One region of the Micromonospora cremea genome, then DNA from elsewhere that is predicted to be linked to it. Evidence: riboswitches for the same ligand, from Rfam matches in the RefSeq annotation. Region 1 holds a riboswitch; the other holds the start of a gene.
The links. A riboswitch is a leader RNA that binds a small molecule or an ion and turns the genes downstream of it on or off. The one in region 1 is predicted to bind S-adenosylmethionine.

Region 1 (4,679 bases):
CACTGCTGGCCGCGATCAGCATCTGGTACGCCGCCTTCGGCCGGGCGCTCATGCGGTACGGGGTCGGAGGCTGGCGGGCGTACCTCTATTTGGGGGTCGCTCTCGCGCTCTACGTGGCGGCGGTGGCGCTGGCGTCGTCCGCGTCGTTCGCCCTGTTCGTGCTCCTGCCGCAGGCGTTCATGCTGCTGCCGACGACGCCCGCGGTCGGCGCGGTGGTGGTGTTCACCGCCGTCCAGGTGGTGCTGGACTGGCTGCGGTCCGGCGGCGGCCCGGACGCCCGGGGGTCGCTGCTGGCGGCCGTGATGATCGCCGTCGTGGTGTCGGTGACCGGAGGCTGGGTGCAGCACCTGTTCGTCGACGCCGACCGGCGGGCCGCGCTGGTCGACGAGCTGGCCGCCTCCCGTGACGAGGTGGTCCGGTTGTCCCGGCAGGCCGGCGTCGACGCCGAACGGCAACGGCTGGCCGGCGAGATCCACGACACCATCGCCCAGGGACTGTCCAGTGTCGTCATGCTGATTCAGGCCGCCGACGCGGAGTTGGACCGCGATGCCGGGCAGGTCCGCCGCCACCTGGCCCTCGCCGTGACCACCGCTCGGGCCAACCTGGCCGAGGCGAGGGCCCTTGTCGCCGCGCTGACCCCGGCGGAGCTGGCCGGGTCGCCACTGGTCGAGGCGGTGCGGCGGGTGGCGGACCGGCTCACCGCCGAGACGGGCGTGCCGGTCACCCTGGCCATCCCCGCAACGCCGTGCCCGCTGCCCACCCCGGTCGAGGTGGTCCTGCTGCGGGTCACCCAGGAGGCGTTGGCCAACGCGCGCAAGCACGCCGCCGCCGGCCGGGTCGAGGTACGCCTTGAACGGCGGGACGACGTCGTCGTGCTGGAGGTCCGCGACGACGGCCGCGGCTTCACCACCCCGCCGGCCGGCGACGGGTACGGTCTGGCCGGCATGCGGAACCGGGTCGAGCAGGTCGCCGGTACGCTGCGGGTGGCGTCCAGCCCCGGAGCCGGCACCACGGTACGGGCGGAGGTACCGATCCGATGATCGCGGTGCTGCTGGTGGACGACCACCCGGTGGTGCGGGCCGGGGTGCGCGGCATGCTCGCCGGCGAACCGGACATCGCGGTGGTCGGCGAGTCCGCTTCGGCCGCCGAGGCGGTCACCGCCGTCCGGGCGGTACGCCCCGACGTCGTGCTCATGGACCTACGGATGCCCGGGGTGGACGGCGCCGCGGCGACCGCCGATGTGCTGGCCGTGGCCCCCGGCACCCGGGTGGTCGTGCTCACCACGTACGAGACCGACGGGGACATCCTGCGCGCGGTCGAGGCCGGAGCGGCCGGGTACCTGCTCAAGGACGTGTCCCGGGCCGAACTCGTGGACGCTGTCCGCGGCGCCGCCCGCGGCGAGACCGTGCTGGCACCGTCGGTGGCCGGCCGGGTGCTCCGCCAACTCCGCCATCCCCGGCCGGTCACCCTGTCACCGCGGGAGGTCGACGTGCTGCGGCTGGTCGCGCAGGGTCTGTCCAACGGCGAGATCGGGCTGCGACTGCACATCACCGAGGCCACCGTGAAGACCCACCTGCTGCGCGCGTTCGCGAAGCTCGGCGTCACCGACCGGACCGCGGCGGTGACCACCGCGATGGCCGCGGGCCTGCTGCCATTCTGACTCAGCGGTCACCCGCTCAGGTCGAACGGCACCCCGGCAAGTTCGGCCACGTCGGCGCCGTCCGCATGCCGATGGAGGAACCCAGAGGCGTCGCTGAGCGGGTCAGCCGAGCCCGACCGCATCCATGTATCGCTCTGCCTCACCCGGCGCCGGAAGGACCTCGGTGTTCCGCGCATAGACGCCGCGGACCCGGAACATCAGCTGGTGGTCGATCAGGTAGCGCCGCAACGCCACGTGGTCCACCCCGCTGCCCTCGCACCACCGTTCGAGGACCGAGTTGACCGCCTTCTCGTCATAGGACGACTTCTCGTCGAAGGAGGTCCGCACGATGTGCGCCAGCACCGCATGCCGGCGAATGCGCTTGGACGGAAGACTCCGCAACCGGCTGTCGCGCACGAACGGGTCGAGGGCGCTCTCCAGGGCGGCGGACTCGTCGCGCCCGTCGACGGCTTCCCGGCGTACCAGATCACGCAGGCCCGGGAAGTCGACCCGGAAACCATCCGGCCCGCCAGTGATCAACCCGGCGGACTCGAGCCGGGCGGTCGCCGCGACGACACCGCGAGCGTCCACACCGGACATCGCGCCGACCTGATCCCGATCGGCGGCCCCCAGGCCCACCGCCGCCAGCACCCGAAAACGCTGCGGATCCGCGATAACTCTGATCAGATCGGCCGCTTCCACGGCAGGATCATAAGCTGAGAGCGATACCGGCGCGACCCGCTGCCACCGCCGCCGGGGACGAACCCGTCAGGGACGTCCAGCAATCAACAAGCGGTGGACAGGAAGCGGGTCTGGGCCTGCCGGAGGCGGTCGAGGTCGTCGGATACGGGCATGATGCCGTAGCGGTCGAAAGCGTCGACGCTCGCTCCGAGCGAGGGCGGCCACCGCCGCTGCCACTCGGTCAGCGGCACGCTTGGCCCGACGGCGCGTAGTGGCTCGGCGAGCCGGTCGAACTCCACCCGCTGCCAGTCGCGCAGCGCGTCGAAACGCCGTCCGGCAGCCATCAGCGAGGCGGCGACCTCGGTGGCCGTGGCCGTCTGCGACGGGACCACGTCGCCGTTCATGATCGAGTGCCGGCCCAGCGGCAGTGCGGCGCGGTGGCCGTACCATTCGCCGACGACCTGCGAGACGTGCCGGCAGGTTTCGCAGCCCAGCCACGACCACCGGGTTCGGGTGGTGACGGTGTCCCGGACGCACAACACACACAGGTCGAGGTCACTGGGGATGTCCTGCCCCCGCCACTGCTTCTCCCACTCCGGCGTACGCGGCTGGCAGCGGCACCGCTGCTCACGCGGGGCGCCATCGCGGAGGTGCCCGCAGGTCAGGCAGACCGCGAAAGCGGCCAGGTCCAGATCTTCGAACGGCACGGTGAACTCGCCTTCCGGTGCCCGAGGCACCCACTCTTGCCGTACCGCAGTTCGCGGTCGGCCTGGTCTTCTCCCGGGGGCACCGTGCGCGGGTGGCGCGGTTGCCGAGTCAGCAAGCCGGGAGGCTTGACGCTGACCACTCGTGACGCCTACGAAGCATAGAGATCAGCGATGCCGCGACCGCACGGCCCTCCCGCCGCTTGGCCAGCTCGACGTGTACCTGCACGAACGAGACGCCGAGGCGTCGCTCGGCGTGCAGCCCGGTGTCGGCGGGGTGTTCCGGTGACACCGGGCGTTGCCGGACGCTGGGGAGGCTAGTGCGGTGTCCACTAACGTTTGCTGGGTTGGCGGCCGGGGGTTTTGTCGTACCGATGGTGTTGGGTGTGGTTGTGCCTCGTCGTCGGGATCCTGCCGCGCCTCGGGTGGTGCATCGCACCGCGCGGGTGGCGTTGCGGGTGACGCCCGGGCAGCAGCGGCGGTGTTTCGGGTTGTTGCGTTCGGCTGGTGATGTTTGGGCGTGTGTGTTGGAGGTGAACGCGTGGCGGCGTCGCCGTCGGGACGCGCCGTTGTCCGGCTATCAGGAGTTGTGTCGGGAGTTGGCGGCCTCGGGGCCGGGCACGTTCGCCGAGTTGGACTCGGCGGGGGCCCGGTCGGTGTTGCGCCGGTTCTCCGAGGCGTGGTTCGCGGCAGCGAAGCGGCGTAAGGACGGTGACGTGTCGGCGGGGTTCCCGCGTCGGCGGCGGGGGTTGGTGCCGGTGCGTTGGTATCACGGCACGTTCGCCCTGCAGGGGCGTCGGGTTCGGATTCCGATGGGCAAGGGCGCGTCGCCGTTGTGGGTGAGGTTGGCGCGGGAGGTGCCGTATCCGCTCGAGCAGGTCCGCTCGATCACGCTGCTGTGTGAGGGTGGTCGGCTGTTCTTGGACGTGAGTGCCGAGATTCCGATCGTGAGTTATCCGGCCGGCGCTGGACCGGACCCGGGTCGGATCGCTGGGGTGGACCTGGGGATCATCCACCCGTATGCGGTGGCCGGCCCGGACGGTGCGGGGTTGCTGGTGTCGGGGCGGGCGATCCGCGCGGAGCACCGCATGCACCTGGCTGACACGAAAGCCCGCCGCCGGGCGGTCGCCCGCCGGGCGCCGAAGCCGGGTCAGCGGGGTTCGCGGCGGTGGCGCAAGTACCGGCGCCGCGCCCGTATGGTGCAGGGCCGGCATCGGCGCAGGGTCCGTCAGGCTCAGCACGAAGCCGCCCGTTCGGTCGTGTCGTGGGCGGTAGAACAGCGTGTCGGTGAGCTGCGGGTCGGGGATCCGCGTGGGGTGCTGGGCATCGAGGCGGGGCGGCGGCACAACCTGCGGTTGCGGCAGTGGCAGATCGGCCGGCTCTTGCAGGTCCTCACCGACAAGGCCACCCTGGCCGGCATCACGCTGCGCTTGGTGAACGAACGTGGCACGTCTTTGACCTGCCCTGCCTGTCAGCGGCGGGTACCGAAACCCCGTGGGCGGATCCTGTCCTGCCCGCACTGCCGGTTTTCCGGGCACCGTGACCTGGTCGCGGCTGCCATCATCGCCACCCGTATTCCGGGCGGCGGACCCACCACCCCGACAGCCGTTGTGCTGCCGGAGGTGCTCACGCACCGTCGAGCCGGACGGCACCTT
Region 2 (4,679 bases), on a different contig from region 1:
GACCCCCTCGACCGGATCCGGACGCCCGACTCCGGGCACCAGAACGGCGGGCTGACGTACGCCGAGGGCGTCGGGCCGGGCATGCTCGTGAGCTGGGGCGCTGTGCTCGGTCCGTCCCCGGCCTGGCCGCGATGGTCGGCGGGGGCGCAGGCGGCGAGCGCGAGCACCATCGCGATCGCCACGCTGGCCCGTCGCGGTGCTGCCGCGTCGCGGTAGATCATTCACCGATCCTTGCCCACGTGGGCCTCGCACCGCCGCCCGGCCCCTCGATCTCGACAGCTCCCGCCCTCGTGTCGACCCGGCGTCAACTGTCGTTCGTCCCTGTCGAGCTGCCCCAAATCTGGACCGGCGTGACTGCCCCGGCCGGGCGTCACGGCCCCGGCCGGGCGTCACTGCCCCCGCCGGTCGGCCGGCGCCCCCGGTCGACGTCAGCCTTGGCTGGGCTGAGCGAGGACCGCGTTCAACAGGCCGGGGTAGAGGCGGTCCAGTTCGTCGCGGCGGAGGCGGACGTAGCGGCTGGTGCCGGCGGCGCGGGTGCGGGTCAGGCCGGCCTCGCGCAGCACCTTCAGGTGGTGGCTGCGGGTCGCCTTGGAGACGCCGAACTCGAAGGTGCCGCAGGCGCGCTCGCCGCCCTCGGCGAGTGCCCGCACGATCTGTAGCCGCACGTCGTCGGCGAGTGCGGCCAGCACGGCGGTGACCGGTACGGCGGCCAGGTCGGGTTCGTGCGGCTCCATGTGACCAGTGTAACCGTTGTTCGACAATTGTCGAACATCCCCCTAGGGTCGGTGTCGTTGGTTCGAAGATACTCGAACATTGGAGCTGCCGATGCGATCCCGCGCCGCCGCCTACCCGTTACTCGCCGTGCTCAGCTGGGGAGTGATGTTCCCGATCCTGGCCAGTGCGCTGACCCGGGTCGACGCGCTCAACCTGACCACCGCCCGCTACCTGCTGGCCACCGTCATCCTGGTCGGCATCCTGCTGCTCCGCGAGGGCGCCGGCGCGCTGCGGCTCGGGGGCCGAGCGGCCGAGGTGGTGGTGCTCGGCGTGGTCGGCTTCGCCGGCTTCAACGTGCTCACCAACCTGGCGCTCGAGCACGCCGCACCGCAGCAGATCGCCCTCTTCGTGGCGACCACCCCGGTCATCACCCAGCTGGTCCGCTGGGCTCGGGACGGCGTACGCCCGAAGCCGCTCCTGCTGGCCCTCTCCCTGGTGGCGCTTCTCGGCGTCGGTCTGGTGATCACGCGCGGGAGCCTGGCCGGGCTCGGTCAGTTCGGCCTCGGCGGTCTGATGATGATCGGCGCGGTGCTCGGCTGGGCCATCTACACCCACGGCGCCAGCCGGTTCGGCGATTGGTCGCCGCTGCGTTACACCACCCTCACCGCGCTCGCCGGCACAGTCGCCATGCTCGCCGCGAGCGTGCTCGCCGACGGCATCGGCTGGCAGCACGCGCCGGCCGCCGCCGACCTCGTGGCGGTCGCCCCGCAGTTGGCGTACGCCGTGATCCTGGGCGCCGTGGTCGCGGTGCTGGCCTGGAACACCGGCGTGCAGCGGCTCGGCGCCGCCAACGCCGCCCTGTTCATGAACGTGGTCCCGGTGACCACCTTCGCGGTGCAGATCGCCCGCGGCTACCGGCCGGAGCCGGTCGAGCTGGTCGGGGCCGCGATCACCATCGCCGCCCTGGTCGCCGCGAACCTTGCCACCCGGGCCCGGGTGGCGTCCCAGCCCGGGCCGGCCGCGGTGACGGACCCGGTCGCGGTGGTCGACCCGGTGGCGGTGGCCGCCCGCTGACCCCACCCGTCCGGTCCTGCCGGCTCACAGCGTGGGATCTGCGGTGGAGGCGACGCCCGGCGTTGCCTAGACTCGATGGCACAACTGCATACCTCATCCAGAGGGGCTGAGGGATACGGCCCGACGACGCCCCGGCAACCACCCCGCGCGCTCACCGCTGAGCGACCCGCGGGGCAGGTGCCAATTCCGTCCCCGCCGCACCGTGCGATGCGGGGAAAGATGAGAGGACCCTCGACATGACGTCGACGCTCGCCGCCTCCGGCATCGACACCTCCGCCAGCCCCGCCCGCGCCCTGGTCTGCCGCGCATGTTCGGCCCGCTACCCGCTCGCCGCCCAGCACGCCTGCTACGAGTGTTTCGGCCCGCTGGAGGTCGACTACGACGCCGCAGCCCTGGCCACCGTCACCCGTGAGCAGATCGAGGCCGGCCCCAACAACATCTGGCGGTACGCCGCGCTGCTGCCCGCCGGTCAGGACCCGGCCACCCGGGTCACCCTCGACCCGGGGCTCACCCCGCTGGTGGCGGCCCCGCACCTCGCCGCCGAGCTGGGCATCACCGCGCCGCTCTGGGTCAAGGACGACAGCGCCAACCCGACCCACTCGTTCAAGGACCGGGTCGTCTCGGTGGCGCTCACCGCCGCCCGGGCGCTCGGCTTCACCCGGTTCGCCTGTGCATCCACCGGCAACCTGGCCAACTCGGTGGCCGCGCACGCCGCCCGCGCCGGGGTGCCGTCGGTGGTCTTCATTCCCAGCGACCTGGAGCAGGGCAAGGTCGTCACCACCGCGGTCTACGGCGGTGAGCTGGTCGCGATCGACGGCTCGTACGACGACGTGAACCGGCTCTGCGGCGAGCTGGTGGAGACCGACGACTTTGAGGACACCGCGTTCGTCAACGTCAACGTCCGGCCGTACTACGCGGAGGGCTCCAAGACGCTCGGGTACGAGGTGGCCGAGCAGCTCGGCTGGCGGATCCCGGCCCAGGTGGTCATCCCGATGGCCAGCGGTGAGCTGCTCACCAAGATTGACAAGGCGTTCTCCGAACTGGTCGAGATCGGTCTGGTCGAGGCGCCGGCCGAGGGCTGGAAGGTCTTCGGCGCCCAGTCCGCCGGCTGCAACCCGATCGCCACCGCCCTGCACGCCGAGACCGACACGATCACCCCGGTCAAGCCCACCGGCATCGCCAAGTCGCTCAACATCGGCGACCCGGCCGCCGGCCTCTACGCCATCGAGGCCGTCCGTCGCACCGACGGCTGGATGGAGTACGCCGACGACGACGAGATCCGCGCCGGCATCCGACTGTTGGCGCGTACCACCGGGGTCTTCGCCGAGACCGCGGGCGGGGTCACCGTGGCGGTGCTGCGCAAGCTGGTCGAGTCCGGCCGGCTCGACCCCACGGCGGAGACCGTCGTGTTCAACACCGGCGAGGGCCTCAAGACCATCGACGCGGTGGCCAACCAGGTCGGTCCGACCCACCACATCAAGCCGTCCCTCCGCGCCGCCCGAGACGCAGGCCTCCTCGGCTGACCCACCCCACCGCCGCACCCGTTGATCATGAAGTTGGCGGCGCGACACGCCGGTGTCGGCGTCGCCAACTTCATGATCGACCGCGGCGGGTGGTTTGCCGGGTGGGCGGGCGGGGGATGGGGGATCGCCCGGACGGGGGATCGGGCCGATCCGCCGGGTAACTGGCTTTTAGCTGTGAGTGTGGAAAACCCGCCGCTCTGGACTTGACGGCAGGAACCGGACGGCGCAAGATGCTCCGTGCGGGAGGGCATTTCGCCGGAGACTTTTGAAGTTCTTGCGACCCAACGCCGGAGGCGTTGTGCGAGTGTCCCTCCCGACCACGTCCGATCGGGCCAGCGATTAAATTCGCTGGCCCGATCGCTTTTCCGGGGTGCACGCTCAGCGGCATGACCATCACCATCGCGTCGTTCGACGGCGCCGACCGGGCCGCGGTCGACGAGGCGTACCGGATCGGCGCGGCGGCCAACGACGCCGACCTGCCGGACTTCCCGCCCTTCTGCCGGCGACGTTTCGACGCGCTCTTCCACACGCCGATGCCCGGCACCGACACCCTCTGGGCGCTGGCCCGGCTGGACGGCGTGCCGGCCGGCTACCTCCAGCTCGAGCTGCCGCAGCTCGACAACACCGACAACGCCACGGCCGAGGTGGTGGTGGACCCGGCACTGCGGCGGCGGGGCGTCGGCCGGGAGCTGCTGGCGCACGGCGTACGCCTGCTGCGCCAGCGCGGTCGCAAGCGGGTGCTCGGCATGGCGGTCTCCGCGCTGCCCGGCGGCCCGGCGCGGTCGGCGGCCGGCGGCGCGTTCGCCGCCGCGGCCGGCGCCGAGCCGGCGCTGGCCGAGGTGCGCCGCCGGCTCGAGGTCGACAACATCGACCGGGCCGCGCTGAGGGCGGCGCTGGCCGAGGCCCACACCCTGGCCCGGGGCTACCAGTCGGTCTGCTGGCAGGGCGCGACCCCGCAGGAGTACGTCGCGGACGTCGCCTACCTGGACGGCCGGCTGCTCATGGACGCGCCCATGGGGGACGTGCAGTGGGAGCCGGAGCGGGTGGACGCCGAGCGGGTCCGGGGCACCGAGCGGGCGTTGGACGCCCGGGGCCGGCGGCGCTACCACCTCGGGGTGCGGCACGAGGCGTCCGGCCGGCTGGTCGCCTGGACCCTGCTGGACGTGGGCGCGTCCGCGGACTGGCACGCGTTCCAGCAGATCACCATCGTCGACCCGGACCACCGCGGGCACCGCCTCGGCCTGCTCGCGAAGGTCGAAAACCTGCACCACCTGCTCACTCACGAGCCCGCGGTGCGCGTGATCGACACCTTCAACGCGGCCAGCAACAGCTACATGGTGGCGATCAACGAGCGGCTCGGTTTCCGTC

Region 2: linked by a shared signal. The riboswitch ahead of thrC (threonine synthase) and the one ahead of BUS84_RS04615 (hypothetical protein) in region 1 are both predicted to bind S-adenosylmethionine.

What each region holds. Positions count from the first base shown of each region.
Region 1 is NZ_FSQT01000001.1:1,020,461-1,025,139, forward strand. Features, by position in the region: gene BUS84_RS04600 (sensor histidine kinase) at 1-1,040, shown strand, start outside; gene BUS84_RS04605 (response regulator) at 1,037-1,660, shown strand; gene BUS84_RS04610 (DUF2087 domain-containing protein) at 1,763-2,341, opposite strand; gene BUS84_RS04615 (hypothetical protein) at 2,425-3,057, opposite strand; SAM riboswitch class IV at 3,055-3,175, opposite strand; gene BUS84_RS04620 (RNA-guided endonuclease InsQ/TnpB family protein) at 3,399-4,679, shown strand, end outside.
Region 2 is NZ_FSQT01000002.1:1,638,842-1,643,520, reverse strand. Features, by position in the region: gene BUS84_RS21035 (DUF4232 domain-containing protein) at 1-221, opposite strand, end outside; gene BUS84_RS21030 (ArsR/SmtB family transcription factor) at 429-734, opposite strand; gene BUS84_RS21025 (DMT family transporter) at 826-1,788, shown strand; SAM riboswitch class I at 1,879-2,014, shown strand; gene thrC (threonine synthase) at 2,025-3,311, shown strand; gene BUS84_RS21015 (GNAT family N-acetyltransferase) at 3,698-4,679, shown strand, end outside.